3 regions of the Streptomyces sp. NPDC090119 genome follow, and region 1 is predicted to be linked to each of the others. Evidence: riboswitches for the same ligand, from Rfam matches in the RefSeq annotation. Region 1 holds a riboswitch; each other region holds the start of a gene.
What was found. A riboswitch is a leader RNA that binds a small molecule or an ion and turns the genes downstream of it on or off. The one in region 1 is predicted to bind cobalamin.
Positions count from the first base shown of each region.

Region 1 (4,597 bases):
GACCTGTTGGGCGAGGCGGGGTGCGAGGTGATCGCCGTCGACCAGACCACTCCCGAGCAGCGCCGGATGGGGCTGCGCACGGTCGCCACGCTGGCTCCGGGGCTGCTGCCGATCGACTTCGGCTGGCTCAGGCAGCGGGCGCTCACCATGCCGAGGCTGCGTACCGCGCCGTACCGGGCGGGCATGGTCCCGGCGCCGCTCGATGAGGAGGAGTTGCGGCGGGTGCCGCATCCGTTCCCGTGAGCGGGGCAGGCGTACCGCTCGTCGGTGCGCGGGCCGTCAAGGGGCCCGCGCACACCGGCGGTCCCCGGCGCGCCGTGGCGGGCCGGGGACCGTGGGTGCGAACGCCTGGGTCAGGCGGTGCAGGAGGTGGTGCTGGTGGTGCTGGAGCAGGTGCTGGTGGAGGAACAGCTCGTCGACGAACCGAGCATGACCTCGCTGGCGTCCGAGTAGTCGGTGATCTCGAAGGTCTCCGACTCCAGGTCCAGGATCTCCTGGGCGAGGGAGGCGAGGTTGTTGTCAGCCATGATGGCTCCTTCCGGGTCAGGTGACCTGCGGCCGGCCGGGACGGCCCCGTCCGGTGGTGCGCTGAACCAGCCGGAGGAGCGTCCCCCCGACATCTCCCTTTCTACGCGCGTCCGACACCAACTCCCTTACCGATGGCTGTCACTTCGCTGACACCCCCGTACGACGACCCTCTGGAGTCCCCGCCGTGAGCAGCGACCAGTCCCGTCCGTCCGTGACCGTGGGCGGTGGTGTGCCGCCCGGTCTGGACGCCCTGCTGGCGTCCACCGCCGAGCTGTATCTCGACCTGCACCGGCACCCCGAGCTGTCCGGCGCGGAGGAGCGCACCGCCGCCACGTTCGCGGACCGGCTGACGGCCGACGGCTTCCGGGTGCTGCGCGGGGTCGGCGGCCACGGGGTCGCCGCCGAACTCGTCAACGGCGACGGCCCGGCCGTGCTGCTGCGCGCCGAGCTGGACGCGCTGCCGGTGGCCGAGGAGACCGGCGTGCCGTACGCCAGCACCGCGACCGCGCCGGGCCCGGACGGGCGGCCGGTGCCGGTGATGCACGCCTGCGGCCATGACGCCCATCTGGCGTGCGCGGCCGCCGCCGCCCGCTGGCTCGCCGGGCACCGGGACCGCTGGCGCGGCACCCTGCTGGTCGTCGGGCAGCCCGCCGAGGAGACGCTGAGCGGTGCCCGCGCGATGCTGGAGGACGGCCTGTACGACCGGATCACCGCGCCGGACGTGGTCCTCGCCCAGCACACCGCCGCGTTCCCGGCAGGAATGGTGGCGCACGCGGACGGGCCGCTGATGGCGGGCAGTGTGACGCTGGAGGTGGTGTTCGAGGGGGACGGCGGGCACGCGGCCACCCCGCATCTGACGGCCGATCCGCTGCTCGCGGCGGCCGGTGCGGTGACCCGGCTCCCGGCCGTCGCCGCCCGCGAGACGGACCCGGCCGAGCGGCTGGTGGTCACCGCGTCCTCGTTGCGGGCCGGGGACACCGGGCGCTCGGGGAACGTGATCGCCACCCGCGCCGAGCTGCGGGTCACCGTCCGCGCCCTCTCGGAGGCGGCGCTCGTGCGGGGCACGGCGGCGGTGGAGCGGGTGGTGCGCGCGGAGGCCGCGTCGGCTGGGCTGCCGCCCCGGGTCACCGTGCGCGAGCTGGCCCGCTCCGGCGTCACCCGCCCCGATCCGGGTGTCACGGCGGCCGTCCGCGCCGCCCACCAGGGGGCGTTCGGCGCCGCCCGCGTCACCGGCTGGCCCGCCTCCGCGGCGACCGAGGACTTCCCGCTGCTCACCGGCGCGGGCGGCCATCTGCACGGCCGTCCCGGCATCCGGGGTGCCTACTGGATGCTCGGCTCGGTCGGCCCCACCCAGTGGGCGGCCGCCCCCGGCACCGGCCCGGCGGAGAAGTTCCGGAGCCTGCCGAACAACCACTCCCCCCGCTTCCTGCCCAGCGTCCGCCTCACCCTGGACACCGGCACGGCCGCGCTGGTGACGGCGGCCCTGGCCCAACTGGGCCCGGCGGCGGGGTGAGCGCGATGCGCGTGGCCCGGATCACCATCCGAATGCCGGACGGTACCGGCGGCGGGCGGTCACGGCCCGTAGGCTGACCGTGCAGCTGGTTCGCCCCGTCCGCCAGACGGGGTGTCGTAAGAGGGAACCCGGTGGGAATCCGGGACTGCCCCGCAGCGGTGAACGGGAACGACCGCCGTCATACGCACTGGGTCCGACGCACGGACCTGGGAAGCGACGGCCATTAGGTGTCCTCCTGGTGAGGACGCGCCCGTGAGTCCGAAGACCTGCCATCTGCCCGTGCGCGACCCGTTCGCGTACGGAGTTCCGGTGACCTCGAGGGCGGGTCGGCGTACGCATAGGGACGGACCACCGCGTCGCGCGGGCCGGGCCGCCTGGTCGTCACCCCTTCACGTGCTCGTCCCGTCGCCGGGACCTCAGGGATTCATCTCGTGAAGGAGATCTCCGTGACACCGAAGTCCGCAGCCGCGGCAGCACGGTCCACCGTGTACGGCTACCCGCGTCAGGGCCCGGACCGGGAACTGAAGAAGGCCATCGAGGGCTACTGGAAGGGCCGCGTCACCGCCGACGCCCTCCGGGCCACCGCGGCGGGCATCCGCCGCGCCAACTGGCAGGCGCTCGCCGAGGCGGGCATCGACGAGGTCCCGACCGGGGACTTCTCGTACTACGACCACGTGCTGGACACCAGCGTCATGGTCGGCGCGATCCCGGCCAGGCACCGGGCGGCCGTCGCCGCCGACCCGCTGGACGGCTACTTCGCCATGGCGCGCGGCACGCAGGACGTGCCGCCGCTGGAGATGACCAAGTGGTTCGACACCAACTATCACTATCTGGTGCCCGAGTTGGGCCCGGACACGGTGTTCTCCGCCGACTCCGCCAAGCAGGTCGCGGAGCTGAAGGAGGCCCTCGCGCTGGGCCTCGCCGCCCGGCCGGTGCTGGTCGGTCCGGTGACCTACCTGCTGCTGGCCAAGCCCGCGCCCGGTGTCCCCGCCGACTTCGATCCGCTGACCCTGCTGGACCGGCTGCTCCCGGTGTACGCCGAGGTGCTGGCCGATCTGCGCGCGGCCGGGGCGGAGTGGGTGCAGCTGGACGAGCCCGCGCTGGTGCAGGACCGTACCCCGGCCGAGCTGAACGCGGCCGAGCGCGCCTACCGGGACCTGGGCGCGCTCACCGACCGGCCGAAGCTGCTGGTCGCCTCCTACTTCGACCGTCTCGGCGAGGCGCTGCCGGTGCTGGCCAAGGCGCCGGTGGAGGGGCTGGCGCTGGACTTCACCGAGGCCGCCGCCGCCAACCTGGACGCGCTCGCCGCGGTCGGCGGGCTGCCCGGCAAGCGGCTGGTGGCCGGTGTGGTCGACGGTCGCAACATCTGGGTCAACGACCTGTCGAAGTCCCTGGCCACCCTGGGCACCCTGCTCGGGCTGGCCGACCGGGTCGACGTCGCCGCCTCCTGCTCCCTGCTGCACGTGCCGCTGGACACCGCCCCCGAGCGGGACATCGAACCGCAGATCCTGCGCTGGCTGGCCTTCGCCCGGCAGAAGACCGCCGAGATCGTCACCCTGGCCAGGGGGCTGGCGCGCGGCACGGACGCGATCGCCGCCGAACTCGCCGCGAACCGGGCCGACCTGGCCTCCCGCACCGGCTCCCCCATCACCCGTGACCCGGCCGTCCGGGCCCGCGCGGAGGCCGTGACGGACGCGGACGCCCGCCGCGCCCAGCCGTACCCCGAGCGGGCGGCCGCCCAGCGGGCCCACCTCGGGCTGCCGCTGCTGCCGACCACCACGATCGGCTCGTTCCCGCAGACCGGCGAACTGCGCACCGCCCGCGCCGACCTGCGCGCGGGCCGGATCGACACGGCCGGGTACGAGGAGCGCATCAAGGCGGAGATCCAGGAGGTGATCTCCTTCCAGGAGAAGACCGGCCTGGACGTCCTGGTGCACGGCGAGCCCGAACGCAACGACATGGTGCAGTACTTCGCCGAACAGCTCACCGGCTACCTCGCCACCCAGCACGGCTGGGTCCAGTCCTACGGCACCCGTTACGTGCGTCCGCCGATCCTGGCCGGTGACATCTCCCGCCCCGAGCCGATGACGGTGCGCTGGACGACGTACGCCCAGTCGTTGTCCGACCGCCCGGTCAAGGGCATGCTGACCGGACCGGTGACCATGCTCGCCTGGTCCTTCGTCCGCGACGACCAGCCGCTCGGGGACACCGCCCGGCAGGTGGCGCTCGCCCTGCGCGACGAGGTGAACGACCTTGAGCAGGCGGGCACTTCGGTGATCCAGGTGGACGAGCCCGCGCTGCGCGAGACGCTTCCGCTGCGCGCCGCCGACCGGGCCGCCTACCTGGCCTGGGCGACGGAGGCGTTCCGGCTGACCACGGCGGGCGTCCGGCCGGACACCCAGGTCCACACCCACATGTGCTACGCCGAGTTCGGTGACATCGTGCGGGCCATCGACGACCTGGACGCCGATGTCATCAGCCTGGAGGCGGCCCGCTCGCACATGCAGGTGGCCCGCGAACTGGCCGCGCACGGCTACCCGCGCGAGGCGGGTCCGG
Region 1 is NZ_JBIVDK010000008.1:60,030-64,626, reverse strand. It holds gene ACIPPM_RS29395 (TOMM precursor leader peptide-binding protein) at 1-243, shown strand, start outside; gene ACIPPM_RS29390 (thiazolylpeptide-type bacteriocin) at 354-527, opposite strand; gene ACIPPM_RS29385 (amidohydrolase) at 713-2,041, shown strand; cobalamin riboswitch at 2,111-2,330, shown strand; gene metE (5-methyltetrahydropteroyltriglutamate--homocysteine S-methyltransferase) at 2,488-4,597, shown strand, end outside.

Region 2 (4,597 bases), on a different contig from region 1:
GGCGCCGTCGATGGTGAGGCCGAAGTCGGCGCGGCCGGAGCCGGTGCCGGTCGGGTAGTACCGGCCCTGTGTGAGCTGCCCCGCGCCGGTGAGGTAGGCGACGCCCCGCTTGAGGTCGGGGCCCTTGCCCGGTGTCGGGTTGGGAGTCGGCTCGGTCGTGGTCGGCGGAGGGGTGGTGGGTTCGGCCTTCTTGGTGGTGAGTGCCGTCAGGTCGGTGCGGGCGCCCGCGAGGACGGCCACCGGGGTGGCGTAGAGGGTGGAGTCGGTGGCGTCCTGGTCGAAGCCGAAGCCGCCGTCCGCGAGCTGCGTGCGGGAGAGCCAGCCCTCGGCGGCGTTGGCCCGGTTGATCCGGCCGAGGGCGCGCAGTGCTTGGGCGGCGTACGAGGTGGCGATCACGTCGCCGGTGTCCGAGCCGGTGGAGCCGGGGAAGGCGCCGTCGTCCCGCTGGTTCCTCATCAGGTAGTCGCGGGCCTTAGTGACGGCGGCGGTGTGGCCGCCCGCCTTCTCGAGGGCGAGGGCGACCAGGCCGGTGGTGGCGGCGTCGCCGTCGCAGTTCTCGCCCGGCCGGATCAGGATGCTGGTGACGCCACCGTCCTTGCACTGGACCTGAGTGAGCCGGTCCACCGTCTCGGCGGGGGGTTCGTGACCCGCCCGGAGCAGCGCGAGGACCGCGCGGGCCTGTTCGTCGGCGTAGCCGATGCCGCGGAAGTCGCCTCGCGCGGTGCATCCGTCGGCGGGTGCGGCGGCGGTGCACACGTGCGCGGTGAGGTCGGCGAGCAGGTCGCGGCCGCCGAAGTCGCGGGGGTCGCCCTCGGTGGACTCCGCGAGCAGGGCCAGCCGGGCGGCGGCCGCCGTCTCGGGCGTCCGGCCCGTGCCGCCGGGGGTCACGTAGTCCGCGACGTGTCGTGCCAGGAAGGACGTGACCTTGTCCAGGGTGGCGCCCCTGCCGTCGGCGGCGGCCAGCGCGTAGCCGGTCTCCACGGTCAGCAGGTAGTTCGGGCTCTCCGCGCCGTCGTCGACGACGCGTTCGCCGTCGGTCAGCCGCCCCTTGAGCCAGGTGGCGGCGGCGGCCACACCGACGGTGCCGGGAGCCCCGGTGGGCTCGCCGGGCTCGGGGATGGTCGTGCCACCGGCGCGTACGTCGTCGGGGGTGAAGGCGGGCCTGCCGGTGGTGCCGCCGATGTCGGTGCCGCCGTACACCCAGGCGTCGACGTCACCGTCCTTGAGCTTGCGGTCCATCGCACCGTACTGGCTGTACGTCCAGTCGTCCTGGCCGGGAGAGGCGGTCCAGTAGGACCAGTAGGCGGTGGCCTGCGGGGTGAGCACGCAGGGTTCCCGGTCCGGGGTCGGGTACTGGGTGCCCGAGCCGAAGGTGCCGAAGCCGATGCGGCAGATGAAGGCGGGGCCGTCGTGCTGGGTGCCGGTGGTGGTGAAACCCCCGTCGTGGAGGAGTGCGTAGCCGGTGGTGGGGGTGGTGTCGCAGCCTCGCTCGACCTTGCCGCCGAAGGGCTTGAAGTCGACCGCGACCACGGCGCCCTTGGTGCCGGTGCAGTCGCCGACCGGTGCCGCCGCGGCGGGCGGAGCGGTGGACAGGAAGGCGAGGCAGGTGGCGGCGGTGACGAGCATCGCGGACAGCGCGGCCGTCATAGCTCTCGGCCATCTTCGTGCCAGTGCGTGCGTGCTCCCCATGGTCCTCACCACGGCCCCCTCGGTGTGTGGCCGAGGCGGGGGAACGAACACGTGGCGCACGCCCCTGGCCGGGGCGGTGAGCCGGGCGGCTGGGCGGGTCGCACCACGCCGTAGTCCGCGACGGCGTCTGTTGCTGTGGATCACGCTCCAGGCATTCCGGCTCGCCCGACGGATCGGGCCCACGGTTGCGGGTCAGCGCCGGAATTCGACCGGCTTCCCCTGGAACTGCGTTGCGTAGCAGGCGGATTGGAGCACGAGTTCACAGAACCCGTCAAGGCGGTGGCACTGTGGCGGGATCGGGCACGCGTCGGGTACTGTCCCGCCCTGCCGAGTGGGGGAACCCGGTGGGAGTCCGGGGCTGACGCGCAGCGGTGTGGGGGCGGATCGACCGTCCCCGAGCCCGAATGCCCAGACGGCACAGGTTGGTTGGAAGTCGGTCCACGCGTCCCGGACGGCGGCCATGTCCCGCCGCGTGCACCCGTCAGGGACCCGCTCGGGCCGGTCGGCGTCCCCCTATTCCTGGAGCACGCCATGCCCCGTCCCCTGTCCGTCCGTCGCGCCGCGTTCACCGCGGCCGCCGCATGCGGCGCCTTCGCGCTGACCGCGCTGCCCGCGGCGGCCACCGCCACCCCGGCCCAGATCGCGACCTCGAAGACCAACGGCGTCGCCTACCTCAAGTCGCTGCAAGCCGCGGACGGTTCGTACGCGGGCTCGGGCCTGTCCAACGAGTGGGCGTTCAGCGCCTTCGCCGCGGCCGGGACCGCCGCGGTGGACGTCACTCCCGGCGGCGACACGACCAAGAACGCGAGAACGGTCTACAGAAACCTGCTGGCCACCAGCACCTGGCCGTCCGCCTCCCCCGTGGTCACCGACTACGAGCGCGCCACCCTCAACGCCTACGCGGCCGGGATCGACCCCGCCCGTGTCTCCGCCTCCCGCAATCTGATCGCCGACGTCTACCGGTACTGGCAGACCGCCGAGCCCGGCTACTTCGGCCCGTCCGCCAACTTCAACGGGACCGTCTTCGCCGCCCTCGCCCTGGGCGGCGCGAGGACCACGTCCGCCCAGCCCCGCGTCCCCCAGGCGCTGCGCGACTCCCTGATCACCCGGATACGCGCCAACCAGCACGACGACGGCGGCTGGAACTACGGCAAGGCCGAGGGCGACCCCTCCCAGCTGGGCGCCACGAGCGACATCGACATGACCGGCGCCGCGATGGCCGCGCTGTGCGTCTCCGGCGTGCCGAACACGGACACGGACATCGCGCAGGCCAAGGCGTTCCTCAAGGGGAAGCTGGTCGCCAACACCGGTGCGTTCAACGCCATGTTCGGCGTCAACACCGACTCCAACGGCTGGGCCGTCTCCGGCCTCAACGCCTGCGGCATCAACCCCCAGACCGGCGACTTCCTCACCTCCAAGGGCAAGACACCGGTGGACTTCCTGATCAGCCAGCAGTTCAACCCCGGCGGCGGCTTCAAGTACCTGCCCAGCGACACGTCACCACAGGCGTACGCGTCCATCGACGGCCTGCGCGCGGTCGCCGGAGGCGGCTTCACCGCCACTCCCCCGGTGCCGGTCACCTCGGGCGCTTCGCAGTGGGTCGCGCAGGGGTCGCTGACCGCGGGGACGGCCACCTCGTTCGCCGTCACCGTGGACGACGGTGCCGGAAACCTGAAGGTCTGCTCGGTCGCCCTCACCCCGACCGGCACCACGACCACCCTCGGCGCGGTCCTCGACGCGGCGGCCGGTGCGGCGACCCCCTCCGGCTGTGCCGGCGGTGTGACGCCGTCGTCCGGCACGGGGCAGATCACCTCGCTCAACGGCAAGGCGAACAGTGGCTCCAACACGTGGAAGGTGAGCGTCGACGGTTCGTCGTTCGCCTCGGCCACCCGTGGCAAGAGCATCGCGGTGGGCGACACGATCGCCCTGCGCTGGGGGGCCTGAGCCCGACCGTGGGGCTCGCCGAATCCGGCGGGCCCCACGTCCTCAGCCCGTGTCCTCGGCCACGGGGTACGGGACGAACGTGCTCGCGTTCTGGTCGATCAGCAGCTCGCGCCCGAGCGGTGGGGCGGCCCGCTGGGGGCAGTCGAGGCGTTCACAGACCCGGCAGCCCATGCCGATGGGGGTGGCGGCGGAGCCGCTGGCGAGGTCCAGCCCGTCGGAGTAGACGAGCCGGTGGGCGTGCCGGATCTCGCAGCCCAGCCCGATGGCGAAGGTCTTGCCGGGTTCGCCCCAGCCGCCCCGGTGCCGGGTGAGTGCGCGGGCGGTCCACAAGTAACGCTGCCCGTCGGGCATTTCGGCGATCTGAACATGGATGCGGCCGGGCGCGGCGAACGCCTCGTACACGTTCCACAGCGGGCAGGTGCCGCCCGCGCGGGAGAAGTGGAACCCGGTGGCGGACTGCCGCTTGGACATGTTGCCCGCACGGTCGACCCGGACGAAGGAGAACGGCACCCCGCGCAGCCGGGGGCGCTGGAGGGTGCTGAGGCGGTGGCAGACGGTCTCGTAGCCGAGGCCGTAGCGGTCGGTGAGGCGCTCGATGTCGTAGCGCGCCTCCTCGGCCGCGGTGTGGAAGGCGCGGTACGGCAGGACCAGCGCGGCGGCGAAGTAGTGGGCGATGCCGATGCGGGCCAGGGCGTGGGCGGCGGTGCCGGGGGCGAAGTCCTCGGCGGCCAGCAGGTCGAGGGCGTCGCCGTGCTCAAGCAGGGCGAGCTGGGTGGCGAGGCGGAACGCGCGCTGGCCGGGGCGGAGCCGGGTGGAGAGGTGGAGGGTACGGGTCGGCTCGTCGTAGTGGTGCAGCCGGTCACCGGGGTCGCCGGTGAGGCGTACGCCGTGCTGGTCGGCGAGGCGGGCGGCGAGGGCGCGTTCGACCTCTCCGGGGCGGATGCCGATGCGTGCGGCGAGGTCT
Region 2 is NZ_JBIVDK010000001.1:1,247,349-1,251,945, reverse strand. It holds gene ACIPPM_RS05710 (prenyltransferase/squalene oxidase repeat-containing protein) at 1-1,647, opposite strand, end outside; cobalamin riboswitch at 1,818-1,953, opposite strand; cobalamin riboswitch at 2,024-2,099, shown strand; gene ACIPPM_RS05705 (hypothetical protein) at 2,221-3,633, shown strand; gene ACIPPM_RS05700 (short-chain fatty acyl-CoA regulator family protein) at 3,676-4,597, opposite strand, start outside.
Region 2: another riboswitch for cobalamin. It lies ahead of ACIPPM_RS05710 (prenyltransferase/squalene oxidase repeat-containing protein); the one in region 1 lies ahead of metE (5-methyltetrahydropteroyltriglutamate--homocysteine S-methyltransferase).

Region 3 (4,597 bases), on a different contig from region 1:
CAGCAGCAGCGAGTTGCGCATGCCGACCTGGGAGATCCGGGCGCGCAGCGCGGCCCAGCGCTCGGGCCAGGTCAGCTCGACGCCGTAGTGGTCGGGGTGCAGCACGCCCTGGGCGGTACGGGTCTGCTCCCAGGCCGGGAGCGGGCCGTTGCGCTCGGCGAGGTCGGCGGACGCCTCGTAGGAGGCCAGCATGATGCGCTCGGCGATCTTCGTGGACAGCGCCTTCGCCTCGGGGGAGTCGAAGGGGATGCGCAGCTTGAAGAAGACGTCCTGGAGGCCCATCGCGCCGAGGCCCACCGGGCGCCACTTGGCGTTGGAGCGGCCCGCCTGCTCGGTCGGGTAGAAGTTGATGTCCACGACCCGGTCGAGGAAGGTCACGGCCGTGCGGACGGTCTCGTCCAGCCGCGCCCAGTCGATGTCACCGTCGGCCACGAAGGCGCCCAGGTTCACCGAGCCGAGGTTGCAGACCGCGGTCTCCCCGTCGTCGGTGACCTCGAGGATCTCCGTGCACAGGTTGGAGGAGTGCACCACGTTGCCCGGCAGCGCCGTCTGGTTGGCGGTGCGGTTGGCGGCGTCCTTGAAGGTCATCCAGCCGTTGCCGGTCTGCGCGAGGGTGCGCATCATGCGGCCGTACAGCTCACGTGCGGGCATGGACTTCTTCGCCAGGCCCGCCTGCTCGGCCTTGCGGTAGGCCGCGTCGAACTCCGGGCCCCACAGGTCGACCAGCTCGGGCACGTCCGCCGGGGAGAACAGCGACCAGGGCTCGTCGGCGTTGACCCGGCGCATGAACTCGTCCGGAATCCAGTGCGCGAGGTTCAGATTGTGCGTGCGGCGCGCGTCCTCACCGGTGTTGTCGCGCAGCTCCAGGAACTCCTCGATGTCGGAGTGCCAGGTCTCCAGGTACACCGCGGCCGCGCCCTTGCGCCGTCCGCCCTGGTTCACCGCGGCCACCGAGGCGTCCAGCGTCTTCAGGAACGGCACGATGCCGTTGGAGTGCCCGTTGGTGCCGCGGATCAGCGAACCCCGGCTGCGGATGCGGGAGTAGGACAGGCCGATGCCACCGGCGTGCTTGGAGAGACGGGCGACCTGGTGGTAGCGGTCGTAGATCGAGTCCAGCTCGTCCAGCGGGGAGTCCAGCAGGTAGCAGGACGACATCTGGGGGTGGCGCGTACCGGAGTTGAACAGGGTGGGGGAGGACGGCAGGTAGTCCAGGCGGCTCATCAGGCCGTACAGCGCGGCGACCTCGTCCACGGCCGGGGCGCTGTCGTTCTCCGCGAGACCGCTCGCCACGCGCAGCATGAAGTGCTGGGGGGTCTCGATCACCTTGCGGGTGATGGGGTGGCGCAGCAGGTAGCGGCTGTGCAGGGTGCGCAGGCCGAAGTAGCCGAACCGGTCGTCGGCGCCGGTGTCGATCAGGGCGTCCAGCCGGGCGGCGTGCAGCGCCACGAAGTCGGCGGTGCGGTCGGCGACCAGGCCCTCGCGGTGGCCCACGGTCACCGACTCGGTGAAGCACGTCACGCCCTGCGAGGCGGCCTCGGCGCGGATGGAGAGGGTGAGCAGCCGGGCGGCCAGCCGGGAGTAGGCGGGGTCCTCCGAGATCAGACCGGCGGCGGACTCGGTGGCCAGCTCGCGCAGTTCCGCCTCGTCGGCACGCGCCGACCGGCCGCGCAGCGCGGCGGCCGCGACCCGGCCGGGGTCCGCGTCGGGGAGGTCGGCGGTCAGCTCGGTCAGGGTCCGCAGCAGCGCGACCCCGGGGCCGTCGTTCTCCACAGGGGCCTCGGTCGCCGGGGTGGCTGAAGCCGGGTCGGCAGGCGCGATGGTCACGTGGGGCTCTCCCTCGCTGGGCACGGGGACCTGGCGGAGGGTGTGAGGAGGCACGAGCGCGCACGGCGTCGCGTCCACCGGCCCACTCCACGAGGCCCGGACGTCTTTGAGCACCCGGGCCGGACGGCCGGGCGCGCCGCTGTCGACAGGTCCTCGGACTGACGCTGGCGTGCACGAAGCACGCAAGTACACCGTTGCGGGACAGTTCCGGATTCGCACCGGATTCCCCTGCGACGACAGCGAGCACGAGCATACATCTAGTGCTGGGCTGTCGTGTCACCCCCAGATGTTGTGTCTGTTGTGTGTCCCGGCGGCTTCAGAGGGTCAACTCGTAAGTGAGCAGGGCGAGGTCCAGCACGCCCGGGAGGGGGTTCCAGTCGCGGTGCGGGGTGCGCCGGAAACCGAGGCGTTCGTAGATCCGGTGGGCCGCGTGCATCGTCGGCTGGGTGGACAGCACGAGGCTCCGGCAGCCCTCGACGGCCCGTGCCCGGGCCACGCAGGCCCGTACGAGCGCCTCCCCGGCCCCCTGGCCCCGGCCGGCGTGCGCGACCGCCAGCATCCGGATCTCGGCCTCGCCCGGACCCGCGATGTCGGCCATGGGTCCGCCCGCCGGGACGAAGGTGACCCCGCCGAGCAGGACGCCCCCGCGCACAGCCACCAGGATCTCCGCGGCGGCCGCCCGCCGGGGCACGTCCCGCAGCTCGCCGAGGTACGCGTCGTCCGCGCCGAAGTCCAGCAGCCCGTCCTCGAGGTACGCCCGGGCGGTGATCTCGCCCAGGGCGGTGTATTCGGCGGGTGCGGCGGGTCTGATGAGGAAGTCCATGGCCGTGAGTGTGTACGACGACGGGCCGCCGATGCTCTCGCATCACGGCGGCCCGTGCCAGGTGGGGTGTCGGTGGGTCAGTGGGTGCTGCCCGCCGTCGCCGGGGGCAGCTCGACCTCGACGCCGGGGTCGCCCGCGTCGGCCGTGTAGTCCTCGGGCTTGGTCTCGTCGATGCCGTCGGGGGCCTTCACGGCCTTCAGGACGAACGTCAGGACCACGGTGACCACCACGTTCAGCACGAACGCGGTGAGGCCGATGTAGCCGATCTCACCGATGCCGGGGACCTCCTTGGCCGAGCCGCCGAAGTGCTTCTGGGTCGGCGAGGCGACGCCGTAGGCGGCGAGCGTGCCGTAGAGCATGCCGACCGCCCAGCCCGCGAGCAGCGCCCAGCGGTGGAACCAGCGGGTGAACAGGCCGCCGACCAGGGCCGGGAAGGTCTGCAGAATCCAGATGCCGCCCAGCAGCTGGAAGTTGATCGCCACCGTCTTGTCCATGGTGAGGACGAAGACCAGGGCGCCCACCTTCACCAGCAGCGAGACCAGCTTGGAGACCTTGGTCTCCTGCTCGGGCGTCGCGTCGGGCTTGATGAAGTCCTTGTAGATGTTGCGGGTGAACAGGTTCGCGGCCGCGATCGACATGATCGCCGCCGGGACCAGGGCGCCGATGCCGATCGCCGCGAAGGCCACGCCCGCGAACCAGTCCGGGAACATGTTCTCGAACAGCTGCGGGATCGCGAGCTGGCCGTTGGTGACCTTCACCCCGGCCGCGATCGCCATGAAACCCAGCAGGGCCAGCAGGCCCAGCATCAGGGAGTACAGCGGCAGGATCGTGGTGTTGCGCCGGATCACGTCGCGGCTCTTGGAGGAGAGCGTCGCGGTGATCGAGTGCGGGTACATGAACAGCGCGAGCGCCGAGCCCAACGCCAGCGTGGCGTAGGTCCACTGGCCCGCCGGGGCCGGGACGATGCCGCCCGCACCGGCCGCCGCATACTTCTCGCCCGCCTTGGCGAAGATCTCGTCGAAGCCGCCCAGCTTGATCGGGATGTAGATGATCGCCACCGCGATGACGATGTAGATCAGCGTGTCCTTCACGAACGCGATCATCGCCGGGGCGCGCAGACCCGAGGAGTAGGTGTAGGCCGCCAGCACACCGAAGGCGATCAGCAGCGGCAGGTCCTTCACGAACCAGTTGGTGTCCTCACCGCCGCCCACGCCCATCACGTCCAGCACCGCCTGGATGCCGACGAGCTGGAGCGCGATGTACGGCATGGTCGCCAGGATGCCGGTGACCGCCACCGCCAGCGACAGCCCCTTGGAACCGAACCGGCCGCGCACGAAGTCGGAGGTGGTGACATAGCCGTGCCGGTGCGAGACCGACCACAGCCGGGGCAGGAACGTGAAGATCAGCGGGTACACCAGGATCGTGTACGGCACCGCGAAGAACCCGGCCGCTCCGGCCGCGTAGATCGCCGCGGGCACCGCGACGAAGGTGTACGCCGTGTACAGGTCGCCGCCGAGCAGGAACCAGGTGATCCAGGTGCCGAACGAGCGGCCGCCCAGGCCCCATTCGTCCAGCGAGTGCTCGTTCTCGGCCTTGCGCCAGCGTGAGGCCAGGAAGCCGAGGACCGTGACGGCCAGGAAGAAGAAGACGAAGACGCCGAGCGCCACGCCGTTGACGCCGTCCTTCACTTCGACGCACCCCCGAACTTGGCCTTGCGGGAGCGCTGGTCACGCTGCCAGAGCTGGTAGGCGGTCACGGTGAGCGAGGTGGAGACCAGAACCCACAGCATCTGGTACCAGTAGAAGAACGGGATGCCGATGAGCGTCGGGTCCACCTTGGAGAACGAACCGACCCACAGCATCGCCACGAACGGCGCCACGAGGCACAGGCCGATGACCACACGGACCGGTGTCACCACCGGTGGCCTCACTTCGGAATCTTCGGGCATGC
Region 3 is NZ_JBIVDK010000003.1:383,864-388,460, reverse strand. It holds gene ACIPPM_RS14420 (ribonucleoside-diphosphate reductase subunit alpha) at 1-1,824, opposite strand, end outside; cobalamin riboswitch at 1,951-2,100, opposite strand; gene ACIPPM_RS14415 (GNAT family N-acetyltransferase) at 2,141-2,647, opposite strand; gene mctP (monocarboxylate uptake permease MctP) at 2,725-4,335, opposite strand; gene ACIPPM_RS14405 (DUF3311 domain-containing protein) at 4,332-4,595, opposite strand.
Region 3: another riboswitch for cobalamin. It lies ahead of ACIPPM_RS14420 (ribonucleoside-diphosphate reductase subunit alpha); the one in region 1 lies ahead of metE (5-methyltetrahydropteroyltriglutamate--homocysteine S-methyltransferase).